Regions from separate parts of the Pseudodesulfovibrio sp. JC047 genome, predicted to be linked through region 2. Evidence: predicted binding sites of a transcription regulator. Region 2 holds the regulator's gene; each other region holds the start of a gene.
The links. Region 2 encodes sigma-54, which starts transcription at its own class of promoters, with help from an activator protein. Its sites were predicted from a motif close to CTGGCACGGNNNNTGCTT; they were not measured.

Region 1: the regulator sigma-54 is predicted to act here: its motif matches at 2,058-2,075, upstream of GO013_RS05400 (periplasmic heavy metal sensor).
Region 3: the regulator sigma-54 is predicted to act here: its motif matches at 3,632-3,649, upstream of GO013_RS04455 (glycyl radical protein).

The regions. Positions count from the first base shown of each region.
Region 1 covers NZ_WUEH01000006.1:70,760-76,923, forward strand. Annotated here, with positions in the region: gene ribD (bifunctional diaminohydroxyphosphoribosylaminopyrimidine deaminase/5-amino-6-(5-phosphoribosylamino)uracil reductase RibD) at 1-1,071, opposite strand, end outside; gene GO013_RS05390 (cytidine/deoxycytidylate deaminase family protein) at 1,043-1,501, opposite strand; gene GO013_RS05395 (zinc ribbon domain-containing protein) at 1,668-1,871, opposite strand; gene GO013_RS05400 (periplasmic heavy metal sensor) at 2,144-2,656, shown strand; gene GO013_RS05405 (DUF4405 domain-containing protein) at 2,804-3,622, shown strand; gene GO013_RS05410 (ATP-binding protein) at 3,627-5,438, shown strand; gene GO013_RS05415 (sigma-54 dependent transcriptional regulator) at 5,450-6,164, shown strand, end outside.
Region 2 covers NZ_WUEH01000008.1:118,927-125,090, forward strand. Annotated here, with positions in the region: gene GO013_RS07165 (PTS sugar transporter subunit IIB) at 1-17, opposite strand, end outside; gene GO013_RS07170 (PTS sugar transporter subunit IIA) at 27-467, opposite strand; gene rapZ (RNase adapter RapZ) at 468-1,349, opposite strand; gene GO013_RS07180 (PTS sugar transporter subunit IIA) at 1,368-1,817, opposite strand; gene raiA (ribosome-associated translation inhibitor RaiA) at 1,821-2,363, opposite strand; gene rpoN (RNA polymerase factor sigma-54) at 2,399-3,808, opposite strand; gene lptB (LPS export ABC transporter ATP-binding protein) at 4,046-4,771, opposite strand; gene lptA (lipopolysaccharide transport periplasmic protein LptA) at 4,772-5,626, opposite strand; gene lptC (LPS export ABC transporter periplasmic protein LptC) at 5,634-6,164, opposite strand, start outside.
Region 3 covers NZ_WUEH01000005.1:46,127-52,290, forward strand. Annotated here, with positions in the region: gene GO013_RS04445 (C-GCAxxG-C-C family protein) at 1-63, opposite strand, end outside; gene GO013_RS04450 (glycyl-radical enzyme activating protein) at 84-977, opposite strand; gene GO013_RS04455 (glycyl radical protein) at 1,102-3,555, opposite strand; gene GO013_RS04460 (sigma 54-interacting transcriptional regulator) at 3,908-5,344, shown strand; gene GO013_RS04465 (TSUP family transporter) at 5,402-6,164, opposite strand, start outside.

The sequences.
Region 1 (6,164 bases), on a different contig from region 2:
GACAGCGTCCGCCATGGAGACGGAGGCCCGACCGGAGTAGGCGGCGGGGGCGAGATTGTCACCAAGTATGCGGGGGGTGACAAAATGAATGAGTTCATCAGCCAGCCCTTGTTCGATAAGGGTCATGGCGAATGTACCACCGCCTTCGCACAGGGTGTAGTGACATCCTTTTTCGTACCGGAGTCGTTCGAAGCCGTAGGCAAGTGTCAGGTTGCCGGGGGAGCCGGGCAGGGGCCAGACCGAGGAACCCCGGCTGCGGAGTCGGTCGGCGGCTGTGCTTCGGGCCGCTGATTCTGTGGTCATGAAGATAGCCTGTTCTGGGCGGTCCCTGAGCAGGGTGTGTGACGCCGGGTCTTCCGGCAGTCGAGAGGTCACTACCACGCCAAAGGGCTGAATGAAATCGTCGGGCAGGGTGTCAAGACGACAGGTCAGGCTGGGATTATCGGCGTAAAAAGTGGTTCCCCCGACAACGACGGCACCGACCATTCCACGAAGAGCATGGACCCGAGCAAAAGATTCCGGGCTGGAAACAGGTTCTGGTTTTCGTTCACGGGAAGCGATTTTGCCATCCAGTGTGGCGGCCATCTTGACGATGTTGAATGGCGAGTGGGAGCGTTGCCACAGGAGAAAATCGGCAATGAGGTCGGTGCATTGCTGTTCGAGAATACCGACAGTCACTTGGATGCCGTGGTGCTTCAGCTTTTCGACACCACCGGCGGCAACAGGGTTGGGGTCGCGGGTCCCGACGCAGACTTTGGCGATACCGGCCTCGATGATGGCGTCGGTGCATGGCGGTGTTTTTCCGTGATGGTTGCACGGTTCGAGCGTGACAAACATGGTCATCCCGGTCGGGTCAATGCCGAGTTCCCGGGCATTGGCCAGACATTCCCGTTCGGCATGGAGCTGTCCACATCTGGTGTGCCATCCACGAGCAACGATACGCCCGTCGTCAACGAGGACCGCGCCGACGCAGGGATTGGGCGCGGTCGCACCTCGTCCTTGCGTGGCCAGTCTAATGGCTTCGGCCATGAAACGTTCGTCGTTAGATGAATTCGCCTTCCATGAACACATAGTTCACTCCTGCTTCGGTCAGCATTTCTTCGGACAGTTCGTCTGGGTAGTTCTCTGCAAAGTAGATGTTCTGCACTTCGCAGTTAATAAGCATTTTTGTACAGAGAATGCAGGGTTTTGTCGTGCAATAGATGTCGCATCCCTTGAGGTCGACACTATGTGTGGCTGCCTGGATGATGACGTTTTGTTCGGCGTGAAGGCCTCGGCAGAGTTCATGCCGTTCTCCAGAGGGAATCCCCAGTTTGTCGCGGAGGCAGCCGACATCTTCGCAGTGTGGGATGTTGGTGGGAACGCCGTTGTATCCTGTCGCCAGAATACGTTTGTCGCGGACGGCGATGGCCCCGACAGCGCGGCGGATACAGGTGGAGCGCTGGGCCACCAGGTGGGCAATGCGCATGAAATATTCGGGCCAGGGTAATCGGTTTGGCATGAAAGCTCCTCAAACAGTCGAAAAAAGTAAAAGATGGTATGCCGTATTTATCAGGTCTTGCACTGAAAGAAAACAGGCGTGAACCGGCTTGTTCCATTGTGGGGTGAGCCGGTGGATGTGTGAGAGAAAGGGAAGCGCCCGTCCCGGGGCGCGAATATTAGATGCCTCAGCCGCCTCCAGAACCGCAGCCGGAATCCTGTACTGCATCGAGGTTCAAGCTTGGGCCGTCGGTTTGAATCGCGCAAACGCTGAGTTGTTTTTCTGTTTTTTCAGAACCACAGTTTGGACAGGGAACTGCGGCGTCTTGAGAAAAGACCAGTTCTTCGAAATTCGTGCCACAGTCCTGACAGGTATATTCATATATGGGCATGGAGAAACCTCGGGTAACATGATTGCTGTGCTGTTTCCAATGTGAAACTTTTGGGGCTGATGTCAAGGAAAGTCACTTGCACTTTGCACCGAATTTGTGCAAAAAAAGTGCATATGGCTGCACAGGGTATTGAGTCAGGTGTTGTTTGCTTTTTTGAAATATCATTGAAATCGATGCATTGCAAAGTTGGCACGGCATGTGCTTTACCTAGGGCACAAGAGGGAAATCCCTTCTTCCTGTTTGCACCAACATTTTAACGTATCGGAGGAACAATGAAGAAAAGAAATATCACCATCACGGCTCTGGCCGCGGTTTTGGTTTTGAGCATGGCCGCAGTGGCCATGGCCGGGCACGGATATGGGCACGGCAAGCGGAGCGGGAACGGGTGTGCCGTTTATGGCATGTATAACCAGTTGACCCCGGAGAAGCAGGCGGCGGTCGATACGATCGTTGACAAATATCAGCCTAAGATGACGGCAATGCGCGACCAGATTCGAGCTAAGCACACGACGTTGCAGGCCATGGTCAATGGCGGCAACGCCGATGAGCAGAAGATCACTGCGCTGACCAAGGACATCAGTTCCCTGCGTGATCAGATGCGTGATACCCGTGACGCCATGCACGCGGAATTGGAAAAGGAAACAGGTATCGTCGCTTTTAACGAACGTGGTCGCGGGTATGCCGGAGACTGTTATGGTCAGGGGCGTGGAGCCGGACACGGTTATGGCGGTCATGGTCAGGGTGGTCATGGGTACCATCAGGGACAGGGCAACCAGGTTCAGTAGAAAATATTTCCTTTAATCAGGAAAACAGGATGCTTGTGGGACGGTCTACCATGGTGGTGGCCGTCCCGCAAAAAGTTGAAAAACAACGTATGACTTCACGCGGAGGACTTGTTACAATGATTTGTCCTTTGCGTCGGGGGTTTTTTTATGGTGAGGAAAATTGTTTCGCTGACCGGACTGCTGTCCTTTCTTGTCACGCTGTTGACCAGCGTGATTTTGTACATTGTGCCCGAGGGACGTGTTGCCTATTGGGCGGATTGGCACTTGATCGGTCTGACCAAACACCAATGGGGCGACATTCATGTGACCATCGGGGCACTTTTTCTGGTGTCCATGGTTGTGCATATCTGGCTCAATTGGAAACCGCTTATGAGTGCGATGAAAAATCGTGCGCGGGAGCTGGTTGTCCTGACCGGACCGATGTTCGTCAGCCTGCTCCTGACGCTGTTTGTTCTTGTTGGCACGTTGCTTGGCCTTCCGCCCATGCAGCAGATTCTCGACTGGTCAGCTGAAATAAAGGAAGAGGCCACCGTAATATATGGCAATCCTCCGTATGGTCATGCAGAAACGAGTCCGCTTATGAAATTTTGTGGATTCCTCGGCCTCGACGCGCATCAGGCCGTGAAAACGCTTCATGCCGCCGGATATGATCCCACATTGAATGAATATTCTGTCATCAAGGATATTGCTCGTTCAAAAGGTGTCAGTCCTCAACAAGTATATGATACCATTCGGCAGGGTCAGGTCGTGGATCCGTATGCCTCCATGCCGGATCTGCCTCCCGTGGGCACTGGGAAATTCACGATCGCGACCGTGTGCGCCACCTACGGGCTTGACGTTCACGATGTTTTGGCGAAATTGAAAGCGGCGGGCATGGATGCCACGCCTGAGAGTTCTTTCAAGGCTCTGGCTGCAAAGCACGGGGGATCGCCCAAGGACATTTATTTGAGTATCAAGGGTCGGTAATCGTATGGAAGTTGTTCATTCCGATGAAAAAGAAAAAGGACCGTTGGTCGCCCTTGTCCTGGCACTTATCGTGCTGGGTGTGGGAAGTCTGTATCTGACATGGCGATCCATTGCGCAGCAGCGCAAGATTGTCGAGGATCACATGATAATGACCGGCAATTCGATTCTTCGCGGTGTGGACAACAATATCTTGCGCATTGCCAGGAATTTGCGCATTTCCCCACAGGCTCCGGAGCTTTTTCAGGCCATGTCGGAAGAATTGTTCGCCGAGTTGGTGAAATCCGAAGATATCGTCTTTATCACACTTTTTGGTGAGGATGGCCGGTCTTTGGTCTCTTCGGGCGAAGAAGAGCCACCAGTGTTCAGCCTGCCCGACTCCGTGACGAGTGATATTGAACCAGGGCGGGCCTGGCATGTGGTCACGCAGATTGGTAAAAAGAGTGTGCTCATTTCCGGTGTCCGTACCCAGCCTGGAATTTCGACGTTGTGTGGACTGCATCCGCTGCCGGACGGGACGCGACCTGGTGGGAACCACATGTCGCACCGTGGGCAAGGGATGATGCGTGGTTTGGGCAAGGATGGTAATGAACCACCGGCGTTTCTTGTGGTTGGTCTCAATGCGGAAAAACATATGGCCCAGTTTCGACAATATCGTCGGGCCGCCACCTATCAGACCGGGTATGTGTTTCTCGCCGCCGTGGTGTTGTGGTCATTGGTCTTTGCCTATTTGCGTCGTCGTGGCGCGAGTCGCCAACTGGTTCGGTTGGAACGGTTTCAAAGCAAGTTGCTCGACAATATGCCTGATGGGCTGGTGACGTTGGCGGAAAGCGGAGAAGTACTGGCTGCCAATTATTCGGCCAAGAAATTGCTTGCGCCAAAAGGGACGGATGGTGCTCCTGAAATTATCGGGACCAATTGGCACGATTTTGATTTCGGTCTGATCCAAGGAGAGTCCGGGTTGGTCGTTCCCTACGAATGGGAACAATTCGATTATCAGGGACGACTGCTTGAAATTTTGACATTGCCATTTCAGGAGGATGAAGCGGCCCCTGATTCTGATTTGGGACATCGGCTTGTGCTTATTCGTGACCGGACACAGCTTCGGTCATTGGAAGAAGACTTGAACGAGGCCAAACGGTTGGCTGAAATCGGGTCGTTGGCCGCCGGTGTGGCCCATGAAGTCCGTAACCCGCTGAGTTCGTTGCGAGGATTTGCCCAGTTGTTCGCCACCAAGCTTAAAGGGCAGGCCCCGCTCGATCAGTATGCGGGGGCCATGGTGCAGGAGGCCGACCGATTGAATCGGGTGGTCACGGACCTATTGTATCTGGCCCGACCCAGGGAGCTTGATCCTGTTGAAATCGATTTGTTGTCTTTGGGAGATTCCATCAAGCAGCTCATGCGGTTCGACTTTCAGGACAAGCTGACCACAGCGGAATTCGAATTTGGTCCGACAACGGTGTTTGCGGATCAGGATGCCCTCAGACAGATTTTGCTTAATCTGATAACAAACAGTCTTGATGCCATTGAAGGATGTGCTGATTGCGACAAACCCGGCCATATCCTCCTGACATCGGTACAGGGTAAGGATGGGGTGTGGCTGATCGTGGCGGACAATGGACCGGGCATGGACCCTGAATTGGAAGGGGATGTGTTCAAGCCGTTCATTACCGGCAAGAAGACGGGGACCGGCCTTGGATTGGCTATTGTCCAGAATTTTATGCGTGCGCATCGAGGCGAGGTCGTTATTCATTCCGAACAGGGGCACGGTACTGAATTGAAACTTTTTTTCCCGAAAAATCCTGAAAGCGACAGCTAAGGAAGTGATATATGATGGAAGAACGCAGAGTCCTCATAGTGGACGATGAGCCGGGGCATCGAATGATGGTCCGGGCGGTTCTTGAAGATGATAACTGGACGGTCCTCGAAGCAGACTCCGGAGAACAGGCCTTGCAAGTGCTTGCCGAAGAAGCGGAGTCGCATGTTTATCCAGATGTGGCCATGGTGGACATGAAGATGCCAGGTATGAACGGGATGCAACTTCTCAAGGAATTGCAGGTCCGGCGACCGAGTATGCCGGTGGTGCTGCTCACGGCATTTGGGAGTGTGGGGAGTGCTGTTGATGCCATGAAAAAAGGGGCTTTCGATTATTTGACCAAACCGGCAGATAACGATGAATTGACCGCAGTGGTTGGCAAGGCCTTTGGCTATCATAAATTGCTCAAGGAAAATGCTCGGCTCAAGGCCGAGGTCAGTGGTGAGGTGGATTTCATCGGAGCCAGCCCCGGCATCGAGCGGGTGCGCGATCTGATCGGACAAGCCGGTCCCACTGAAGCCACGGTCTTGATTCTCGGCCCGTCCGGCACTGGTAAGGAACTGGTCGCGGAAGGACTGCATCGGGCCAGCAATCGGGCTGATCGACCGCTTATCAAGGTCAACTGCGCGGCATTGCCTGACGATTTGCTCGAATCAGAATTGTTCGGATACGAAAAAGGCGCATTCACCGGGGCGGTCAAGGACAAGCCCGGTCGATTCCAATTGGCGG
Region 2 (6,164 bases):
ATACGGGCAAGAATCACGGCAACACCCTATTTTTTCGTTTTTTTTCGCAGCATCGCGCCCGCGACCTTAATTCCCTGGCGGCCAGCATTCTTGACCGCTTCAGCCAAGGCATCCAAATTCATTTTGCGTGACTGTATGGTCGCGACCAGCATCGGCAAATTGACACCGGTGATAACTTCAAGATTTTCTGACTTCATCAGGGAAAGGCTCATGGTGGTTGGAGACCCTCCAAACAAATCCGTCAAGGCGACGACCCCCTTGCCAGTTTCCACTGTCTGAATGGCTTTCCTGACAGCTTCCATGGTCTCATCCACGCTCTTTTCGACATCAACACCCACAGCCAAACAGTTTTTCTGTTCGCCCATGACCATTGTTGCCGCATCCAGCAAGCTTGCTCCAAAAGTGGAGTGAGTCACCAAAACGATGCCGACCATTGCTTCTTTTTTATCAGACTTTACAGCCATCATTTACCCAAGTTCCATATGTCGATGTTCAATTGAAACAGTATACCCTTTTTTCTTCAGGGCCACCAGCACGGACTCTCCAACAGAAACAGACCGATGGCGTCCTCCGGTGCATCCGAGAGCGACAGTCATTCGATATCGTCCCTCATCCGCATAGAGTGGAAGCATATACGTCAGGAAATCCAGAAAACGTGTTTTGAATTCTCCCCCGACCTTGCTGTGAAGTACATAGTCGGCAATGGCCTTGTCTTGTCCGGAAAGCGACCGAAGATTCTCTTCAAAATAGGGATTTGGCAAAAATCGCAAATCAAAGACCAAATCAGCTTCGGACGGAACACCATATTTGAAACCAAAAGAAATAAGATGAACCCGCATTCCGCGCCCGACTTCTTCAATAGCCGACCATTTTGTCTGAACAACGCGCCGAAGGTCATGAATGGAATAATTGGTTGTATCAAGAACCAAAGCTGCACCGGCTCTCACTGGTTCGAGAAGTTCCTTTTCCTGCTCAAGAGCCTGTTCCAATCCAAGATTTCGATATTCCAAAGGATGCGGACGACGAGTCGTCGCATACCGGCGCACCAGTTCACTCATTCGAGCTTCAAGGAAGACAACCTGTGGAGTAATGCCAAGTTCCCTGAAATCATCCAAGACTTGGTCCCATCCATCGACGAATTCAAACTGCCGCAAATCCATGCCGAGAGCCAAGCCACGATATTGCGAATCGAATTTGAGAATAAGATCCGCAATCTTTGGCGAAATTTTCGAGGGCAAGCCATCAATACAGAAAAAGCCCAGATCCTCAAATACATTGAGGGCTGTGCTTTTCCCCGAACCGGAAAGCCCGGTCACAATGATAACGGGAAAAGGATTGGAAGGCGTCACGAAGAAGTCCTTTTTGGATTAAACACTTTTAAGCAGTCCCCACAACTCGTCACGTCCTTCGGCTTCTAAAAAAGAACGACGAAACGTCTCGTCTTTCAACAACCGAGAAATTTGCGCAAGAACTCGCAGGTGAATGCCCACGGCTTCTTCCGGGGCAAGAACAAGGAAAAAGATGGTACATGGCTTCTGGTCAAGGGCATCATATTCGACTCCCTTGAGACTTCGACCCACAATAACATGCATGGCATCGAGGCCATCCACTTTGCCATGAGGGATGGCAATGCCATCACCAATGCCGGTGGTCCCCAGCTTTTCACGTTCGAGAAGGACACGAACCGCGAGGTCCGTGTCCATCTCTGGATATTTTGCGCCCAAGGGGGCGATAAGTTCTTTCAAGGTATCCGATCGTGTTTCGGATACTATTTCGGGAAGGACACAGTCCTTCGCCAGGTAATCACCAAGTTTCATTTTCTAGTACCCAGGATCAATAAGACCATAATCGCCATTTTTTCGTTTATAGATGACATTAAGGCCTTCAGTTTCGGCATTACGGAACACCAGGAATTCATTTTCAAGCGCATCGAGTTGCATGGCGGCTTCATCAACAGACATCGGTTTCGGAACATATTCGTCAGTACCGACAATGGTGGGCGCAGAATCACTCGGCATATCCTCATAAGAAAGGACATTCATGTGGACCATCTTGTTTCCACGGCCCTTTTTCGAGCGACTTTTCATTTTTTCACGCATCTTCCGCAGCTGAGCTTCCAACTTGTCCAACACCATGTCAATGGTGGAATACATGTCTTCCGAAGCTTCATACGCGGAGATATGAATGCGATCCGAGTTCAAAATGACGTCCGCCTTGTGGCGAAATTTATCGACCAGCAGGTTGACCTGCAAATCGGCTTCCGAATCGGAAACGTATCGTGCTACCTTTTCAAACCGCTTCTTAGCGTATCCTTTGAGATGATCGGACGGCTCAAAGTTCTTGAAAGTGAAGCTGATGTTCATACGTTGCCTCCTTGTTTTGAGTGCGGCAAACAGGATTAGAAATACTGCTTGCGTTTTGAAGAAGACGGAATGCCCATGGCGGAACGGTATTTTGCAACAGTGCGTCGGGCGATATTAACCTCGAGTTCTTCCTTGAGAATATCACCAATCCGTTCATCGCTTAAAGGTTTTTTCGAGTCTTCATCTGCAATCATTTTCTTGATGAGCGCCTTGACGCTCTCTGAACCCACTTGTGACCCATCGTCCAAATCCAAGGCTGAGTTGAAAAAAAACTTCAGCTCATAAATGCCATGTGGAGTCGAAACATACTTACTCGTGGTAATCCGGCTCACGGTGGATTCATGCATCTCGATATCTTCGGCGACCTCCTTGAGGATCAATGGTTTGAGTTTTGTCACGCCTTCTTCAAAAAAATCTCGTTGAAAACCGACAATACTCTCAACCACTTTGTACAATGTTCTCTGACGCTGGTACAGACTTTTCATCAGCCATGCGGCAGACCGCATTTTTTCTTGAAAATATTCTTTTTCTTTGTGTGCGGCCCCTTTCATGGAATCCATATAAAAGGCGTTCATCTGTAATCGTGGCAATCCGTCTTCATTCAAAATGATGATGAAATCGTCACCATACTTGTACACGAAGACATCCGGGCTGACATAATGCGGCTCGGTGCTGGAAAAATTGGTCCCGGGCATAGGGTCAAGCGTTTGCATTAAATCCAGATAGGACTTGAGATCTTCCATGGAAATCTTGAATTTACGAGCCAAAGGCTTATACCGATTCTTTTCGAGATCTTCCAAATGGTCGGTGACAAGCGAAACAAGAACGGGATCGTCATATCCTAAGACATCCATCTGAACTAACAGACATTCCTGTGGCGTTCGTGAAGCGACCCCGACAGGATCAAGTCGTTGGATCCGAAGAATGGTTGATTCAATGTCTTCGCTGGACGCGTCAACCATGGATTGCAGATCCTCGGTGGAGGCCTGCAAATAACCATTTGAATCAAGATTACCGAGAATCATTTCACCGATCGCAATTTCCTGTTCGGTAAAATTGGAAAGCCGCATTTGCCAATTGATATGCCCCTCAAGAGAGGGCTTCGAAGCGAGACGAGCCTCGAAAGACATCCCTTCTTCGGGGATTTCGGCGTCGCGACCAGTGGCCTGTTTTGAAGTGCTGGAAAATTCTCCCAGGTAATTTTCCCAGTCGGCATTACGAACCAACTCTTCTTCAGCCTGGGATTCGGTCAACGTTTCCGACGCATCAGCAACATCAGCTTCCGTTTCCTTTTCATCAAGAAAAGGATTTTCCAGAAGTTCCTGCTGAACAGTTTCAAGCAACTCCAGACGAGAGAGTTGCAGCAATTTAATGGCCTGCTGCAACTGTGGTGTCATGACCAATTGCTGAGAAAGCTTGAGTTGTTGTCTAAGTTCCAATCCCATAATGTATTTCTCGAAAGGCTAATAGAGTCTTGTTTGATCCACCGGGTTCAAAGCAGGTTCCGGTTCTCCCTTTATGATTCTGATTTAAGTATGTCACACCTACGACAACGAAGCAAGGAGATTGTTATAACCTGCCGTTACTATTCATTATATAGTGGCATTGAAATAGCATGAAAAAGTGTACCAACGATTGGGTACACTGTAAATCGAGAAAGCGTAAAAGTTGAAACGCGGGAATTACAGGCTGAAGTCCTCGCCAAGATAAATCTGTCGTGCACGACTGTTTTGAACAATTTCTTCAGGCGATCCTTCAAGAATAACATTGCCTTCATACACAAGGTATGCCCTGTCACAAATGTTCAACGTCTCACGCACGTTATGATCGGAAATCAGAATACCGATTCCCATACTTTTCAAGACTGAAATAATTTCTTGAATATCAATGACCGCGATGGGGTCAATCCCTGCAAACGGTTCATCCAAAAGGATAAATTGTGGATCAAGAATCAAAGCCCGTGCAATCTCAAGCCGACGACGTTCTCCACCAGACAAAAACATGGCAGCCTGATCGGCCAATTTCGTGATGGTAAACATCTCCATCAATTCATTGGCCCGGGCCATTTGCTTTTTGGCAGACAATGAAGTCTGTTCAAGGATGATTTCCAAATTTTGTCGGACAGTTAGCTTTTTGAAAATGGAACTTTCCTGTGGAAGATAACTCACTCCCATTCGAGCCCGTTCATGAAGCGGTTTTTCCGTCAAATCTATGCCGCTCAAAGTCACATTGCCGGTATTTGGCTCGACAATGCCCACAAGCATATAGAATGTCGTTGTCTTTCCCGCGCCATTCGGACCGAGTAGCCCTACAACCTCTTGAGGATTCAGCTCCAGATTGATGCCGTGCACGACCTCTTTTTGGCCATACCGTTTGGAAAGATTTGTCGCCCGGAGTCCTTTTTCCATTTATTGCACCTTCATGTTGCCAGGTGTCATGAAAATAGCCTTGACCCGTTGCCCGGTTCCACCCACCACTTCAGATCGATTGTCTTTGATATCAAATTTGATAATTTCGCCGGTCAGACTATTAGGACCGTCCTGCAACAAAGGGTTCTGCTCCATTTGCAACATTTGTTCTGTGACAAAATACGTGAGTTTGCCACAGGTACCTTCCGATGTACCTTTCTTGGCTTTGACATTTCCCTCTGCAATGATGCGATCAACACTGTCCGCGGTCAATTTCTTGCCGGTTTTGGAAGAAAGATATGCAGACAAGGAATCGGCCCACAACGTAAGTTGTCCATGCTCGGCAACAACATTCCCCACAAACGAAACAACCTTTCCGGTCTCGTCATACGTCATCCGGTCAGAAGTAATTTTGACCGGCATTTTGCTTGGATCGATTCCAATTTTTGAGGCATCTTCCCGAGGTGCCGCGACAACGGGGGCCTTGACCTTACCCTCTCCTTTTTCCGTGGAAGAAACGGTTTGAGCCTGTTGTTGTTTTTCAACCTGAGACAGCACGGTCTCTTCAACTGGCTCCAAGAATTTGATATTGGAATATCCTATGGCTTTTTTCTTTTCCCGAACCGCTTCGGTGGGATTAAAAACTGCTGCCCATCCATTTTTGATAAAATCAACTTTGACCCGTTGTCCTTTGGTCAAAGTCAGCACATGCTCACTCGCTTTGTCAGGACGTTCCCGGACATTGAGATTAACAGTGGCTTCTCGAAGCTCTCCCCATTCCCCAGCCTGGACCGTAGAAGGGAAAATCAACAATGCCACCCCAAAAAATAGGGCCAATATATCTCGTTTTGTCATGAACGACTCACTCCTCATCTTCATCCGGCAAATTGGTATCGAACCCTTCGGGGGCAAGCAAAGCCGTCACAGCTCCGGCAGCCACAAGCTGTCGAGTCACAAGATCAATTTCCAGGGCCGTGGCCTGAATGGTCAAATCTGGACGACGAACTGTCACCCCGCCCTTGAGATACACTTTATCGATTGCACCAACATAATCAAGTTGCTGCGCATCCAGGGCCAGTGTCCCGAATCGTCCGGAAACATTATCATACAATGTCAGATTGTCATTGGCCTGATCGACTTCTCCACGATCAGACCGGACATAGACTTCTTTACGATCCGTGCCCAAAAAAGCCGTCAACTGCGGCGTTTCGACACCGATCAACCCTCTTTCCTGATTATATTTTGCCGTTTTTGCGAGCAATTTCCACGTCAGGCTTCCCTGTTTACCTTGAACAAGTTCAATGTCCTTGGCAACGACATTCGCTTCTTCCAGCAAACGTTGGCGTGATTTGGAACCTTCTGTCTGCAAGGCCTCGTGCTCGATAATCGGATC
Region 3 (6,164 bases), on a different contig from region 2:
CAGGTGCCGGGCTGCCGAGCTTGTTCGTGCGATGAGGTCCGCATTTTTTTCATGGGCTTTCATTGTGAATCCTTTTGGAGTCGTTACACAATGACGGTTTTCAGACCGTGGTTGGCAAATCGTTCCAGAACGACATTCAGTTGTTCCGGCGTGTATTCGCCAGACATCCGGTAGGGCCATCCCAGGGCCGCATATTTGTTACGGCCAAAAGCGTGACAGGGCATCACTTCGATTTCTGTTCTGTCAAATTCCTTGAAGAAGTTCGCCATGGCTGCGATGTTTTCGTCAGAATCATTCATGTCTGGCATCAACGGCATACGAAGACGGACCTGTGTGTCGGAATTCAGGGCTGCCCGCAGATTTCGTAGAATGATGGTGTTATCCTGTCCGGTGTATTTTTTATGCTGCTCCGGATCCATGTGTTTGCAGTCAAACAAGAAAAGGTCTGCCAGTTCGATGGTGCGGTCAAAGCGTTCAGCAGGGCAGAAACCACACGTATCAACAGTGATATGAAATCCTTCGTCATGCGCCGCCTGTGCCAGATCCAGAAAGAACGCGCCGCCAGCTGTTGGTTCTCCTCCGCCAAAAGTGACCCCGCCGTTTGAGTTCTCATAAAAGAGGGAATCTTTACGGACGACATCCATAATGGCTTCGACAGTCATTTCCTTGCCAGCTATTTCGCGGGCTTTGCTCGGGCACACGTCGGCACATTGGCCACAGTTGATACATTTCTCGACATCTCGTCCGAATTTCCCGTCCAGTGGGACCACGGCCCCGGCAGGGCAGACGTTCATACAGGCGCCGCATCCGGTGCAGAGTGATTCGAAAAACATCAGCTGCGGTGTTGTTCTTTGCGATTCCGGATTACTGCACCAGAGGCAGGAGAGCGGACATCCTTTCAAAAAAACCGTGGTTCGCAATCCCGGACCGTCCTGAACAGACATTCGTTGAATATTGTAAATCATTCCCTGACTCATACGTGTCTCCGCAGATAGGTGTTGTGAGTTGAGTGGACGGCTGAGCCGTCCCTGTCGTGATATGTCCAAAGGGACAGGGTGGGACTTGAATGTGGAGGATGTCCCACCCTGTGGAGTATACCCTTTAGGAAGTGTATTCTGTGCGTTTGATAATCTCGTTCTGAACGCCCATGTCCAGACGGGTGAAGTAGGCGCTGAAACCGGCGACACGAACAACCAGATCCGAGTATTCTTTCGGGTTGACCTGTGCGTCTTTCAATGTCTTGGAGTCAACGCAGTTGAACTGGATATGGGAGCCGCCAAAGTCGCAATACGTCTTGATCAGCGAGATGAGCGTGCGTGCTCCGTGTGGGCCTTCGATGACAGAAGGAGAGAACTTGACGTTGAAGTGGTTCGCTCCATATCGGACGGTATCAATAGCCTCCGCACCGGACTTGATGAGGGCGGTGATGCCTTCGTGGTCGGTTCCCGGCATGGCAGAGACGCTGCCGTCAGTCAGGGCGACACCCGCCTTACGGCCATTGGGCAAGGCACCCATGAGTGCGCCGAAGTAGTTGTGGTAGGACAGGGAGTACGCATCCAGCGGAGTGCGGTAGCCAAAGCAGTCCGGCCCTTGAGCGTGGTGGATGGCATCCACATCCCTGTAGTATTGTTGCACGAATGCTTCGACTTCTGGGTAATCGTTGCCGTGTTTGGGGGCGTCAAAGCACATTTTTCGGATGTTTTCGCAGCCTTCGAAGTTCGATTTGATGGCATCCAACAGTTCTTTCATCGTGAGCTTTTTGGTGTCAAAAACCAGATGCTTGATCGCGAGCAGGGAGTTTGCCGCATCGACACCGGCGGTCATGATGGGGTTGACCTGTGGATAACGGGTTCCGCCAGCCTCTTCGCAGACACCTTTTTCAATGCAGCCGTCATACATCGCGGAACGGAAGATACTCGGAACGACTTGGAGTCTGGCCATTTGGCTCAGGTCAGAATGTTTCCGGGAGATGTTGAAGAGGTGGTCGAGTTGTTTTTTGTACGCGTCGTAGACCTCGTCAAAGGAGGTGAATTCGGTGGGATCGCCGGTTTCAACACCAACGTTCTTTTTCGTGACTGGGCATTTGCCGTTGTTCAGCATGACCTCGACGATCTTGGCGAGGCAGGGCTGATCTTCCTGAGTGATGAAGCTGCCTTTGCCGCAAATGCCAGTGGAGACACAACCGTAGTTGCCGCAGTTTCTGGCATCTTCCAGCGAAATGCCTCCTTCATATTGTCCGAATCGGGCGAGGTTTCGTTGAACAACCACAGTGTTGTTCAAAATCTGCGGCTGACCGGACCCGCCACGAATGCATTCCACTACTTTTTTCAGATAGGAATCTTTCATCTTGGGATGATAGAGCAGTGTCAGCGTGGGCTGAATGTTTTTCATTGTGACCTGGGTATCGAGCAACATTTCTTCCAGCTCGGTGCTGGCGTCATTGCCATCGGCATCCACGCCTCCGATGGTGATGCTTTGTCCTGTGTGGCCGGACAGGGTCAGTGCGTATGAGTTGCCTTGATATTCTGCCAGTTCGAGATGTTTGATCCACTGAAATTTAAGGAGGGTAGAGACCTGTTCCCGTGTCAGGTTCCCCTCGTCGATATCTTTTTTGAAGAAGGGGTACATGTACTGACCGTAGCGCCCCGGAGAGGTTGCACATGCCATTTGCTCGATTTCAATGGCCAGATGGATGAACCAGAATGACTGGATTGCTTCGCGGAAGTTGCGGGCCGGGAATTCGGGAACACGGCGGCAGATTTCAGCGATTTCCAGCAGCTCTTTTTTGGCCTTGGGGTCTTTTTCGTCGGCAGCGGTTTTTTCGGCAAGGTCCGCATAGCGATGAGAGTGGGCAATAACCGCTTCCAGCGTCACGAGCATGGACCGGTACAGTTCGTGCTTTTCAGTGTTCGCCAGCGTGGTGGGGCAGTTCTCAAAACGAGTTTTGACATCGTCAATGAGCCAGCGCAACCCCTTGTTCAGGACCATGGGATAGTCGGCAATGCCGGAGCCACTCGCAACACTGACGTTTTCATAATACATGCCGGCCTTGGCATACGGCTTGGGGTTGATGCCATATTTTTCCTTGAACAATTTGTTGTTCAGGTCAATGCAGGTATGGCCTTTCCACAGCTTGTAGGTTTTTTCCAGCAATTCCTGTGTCTCGGCCGGAATTTTCATCTCGCCCAGTGAGGCCATTTTGGCCATCTGCATCTCTTCCTTGATCCAGGAAACGTTCCATTCCGGGTATGCGTAGACACCAGCTCGCACGCCGGTGAGCGTGCCAACGATGGGATTGCCATCGAGGAAAATGTTTTTTCTGGTCAGGACACGTTCAAACAATTTGGCGCGAATGTAGAATGTGGATTCACCTTGGTATTCTTTATAGACTTCGTTGAGAAATTGCAGCCGTTCGGGGTCCATCACCTGTGGAGCGTTCATGAGAAAACTCTTGAGTTCCTTGACTCGATTTTCAGCGGTATCCCAATTGATGCCATATCCCATGGATTCCGTGGCTGTTGATTCGGTATCGTGTATCGTCGAAAGATTGGTCATTGATATCTCCTGTTTGTGTAAGATTTTCCCTGAAGAAAATTGAAAGCGGTGTTCCGTCGCTTGTTCTTTTTGTAACTAGCAGGAGGTGTGCCATTTCGTTGTTTTTGTGCTTTTTTAAGTAATAACACCTTGATATAACAGTGTTTATTGGTCAATTTAGCGACTTTATGAGATCGTGAAAAAAGTTTTTTTTTATAAAAAAAACTTTCTTTTTCTACAAAAATTTTTCATTGGAGGGCTGGACGCACACTTTTTCCTTGTATTCACACTCATTTTGAAGGGGTTGTATGCTATGTATTTTGACAAGAAAAAGTTCTTTAATGTTAATCGTGAGAGCGTATTAACGCCTTCCATGAAAGCCATTTGGGATGATATGGGGCTTGGTGTTGCTGTCGTGGACGCAAATGGCCTGTGTGAATACATGAATCCCATACAAAGTCTTGTTGATGGTTTTGGCCGAGTTCCTGTTGAGGGACAGCATATAACGGATCTTTATGTGCCACATGATGTGAAGTGTATTCCGACGCTTGAATGCCTTCAAAAGGGACAGCCGTTGCTCAAGAAAAGTTATTTTTACAAGACGACGAACAACTATCTTGCCAGTACGGTTTCGGATTTTTTCCCATTGTTTGATCACGGGAAAAAGGATGGCGTCATTGCTTTCACCATCTGGACAGGGACCACGTCCTTGGTGAAGCGGCACAAGCGGTCGGCAAAGGGCGTTGTTCCTGAAAAAAGTCCGTATGAATATTATACGTTTGACAGTCTGATTGGGAAAGATGCTGCCTTGATCGAAGTGATGAATGAGGCGCGAACCGCTGCGCAGTCGGCATCGCCCGTCATGATATGGGGAGAAAGCGGCACCGGGAAGGAGTTGTTTGCGCAGGCGATCCATGCTGCAAGTACTCGGTGCCAGCATCCATTGGTCCCGGTGAATTGTGCGGCTATTCCTGAAAATTTACTGGAGGGGATTCTTTTTGGCACGGCCAAGGGGGCGTATACTGATGCCGCAGACAAACCCGGGCTTTTCGAAGAAGCCGATGGCGGGACATTGCTGCTTGATGAACTGAATTCCATGCCCATGGGATTGCAGGCAAAGCTTCTTCGCGTCCTCCAGGAAAAACGGGTCCGTCGGCTTGGGTCCCGTACTGAAATACCAGTGGATGTCCGGGTTATCAGTATCTTGAATGTCGATCCACTGTCTGCGGTGGAGCAAAATATCTTGCGGCGAGATTTGTTTTACCGTCTTGCCGTTGTGGGGCTTTCCATACCGTCATTGCGGCAACGCAAACGGGATATTCCTTTGTTGGCCCGCACATTTATCGATCGTTCCGAGCATCGTGGGAACAGCGGGGAAATCGTTCTCGATAAAGAGGTCCTTCGCGTTTTTCGTGACTATGAATGGCCGGGAAATATCCGTGAGCTGTTGCACGTCATAGAGGGGAGTCTTGCCTTGATTGGTGATCGGTTGTCCATTGAGTGGGGCTGCCTTCCTCGTCATTTCAGAGATGCCTGTCACAATGCAGAGGCTCCGCGCAAGGCTGTATGCAGTCCGGTTGCACCGGTGGTGACACCTTCTGCCCAGAAAACCTTTTATGATTATCAGACGATCAAACGGAGCAATGTCATTTCGCTCAAGGAATGCGTGCAGACGTATGAGGCGGAATGCATACGGAATGTGTTGCGAGTCACTGGCGGTAACGTGGCAAAGGCCGCACGGATTATGGAGCTGACAGGTGCGGGCCTGCGATACAAGATAAAGCAGCTTAACATTGAAGACGATGAATAGAACGGGATTGGCTGTCCATGAAGCAGAGGGAGGGACACAACCTCCCTCTGCTTTTTTTTACAAAAAAGAACGGCCGAGACAGACAATGCCTGCGAGGGTGATGACCACCATGAGAACGCGTCTGAAGGTTTCGACATTGATGTGTTTGACGACGGGGAAAGCGCAGAGAGTCCCTAGAATTGTGGCTGGAATGCCATACAGTACATAGTTGAATAACGCCGGTGTATACATGCCTGCCGAAGCCTGTAAGGCACAGGTCATGGTGCCTCTGATAACGAAGAAGACGCCGAGTGTTCCCAGAAAGGCCCTGGGGCTCCAATTGACATACAGCCCGTATGCTCCGACCGGGGGGCCATCGAATGAGATGGCTGTTCCCAGTAATCCAGCTCCGAACCCGGCGGCGCCACCGCGTCCCCAGGATTCCTTGTGGACTGTTTTGACCTGGAATGTCTGTTGCCAATAGACATAATAGAGGAGCAGCAGTCCAACCGCTCCCTGCAAAATGGCTCCGGAAACGAGTTGCAGGATAAACAGACCGAGAATGGCCCCGGGCAGTGATCCGACCAGCATTGGCCAGAGGGCTGACACGCGGCAGTGTCGAAAGTGCATACACGCGATACATCCATCCATGATGACATTCAGAATGCAACTGAGCGGAATGAGGTCGTGCATGGGGATGAACATGGCTGCCACGGGAACCGCAACCAAGGCTCCTCCAATGCCGCTGACGCCGGAGACAAAGCCGCCGACAAGCCATGCGCAGAAGACCATGATGTATATTGGATCAGGCATTGGATGATTTCTCCGTCTCCCGAGAGGG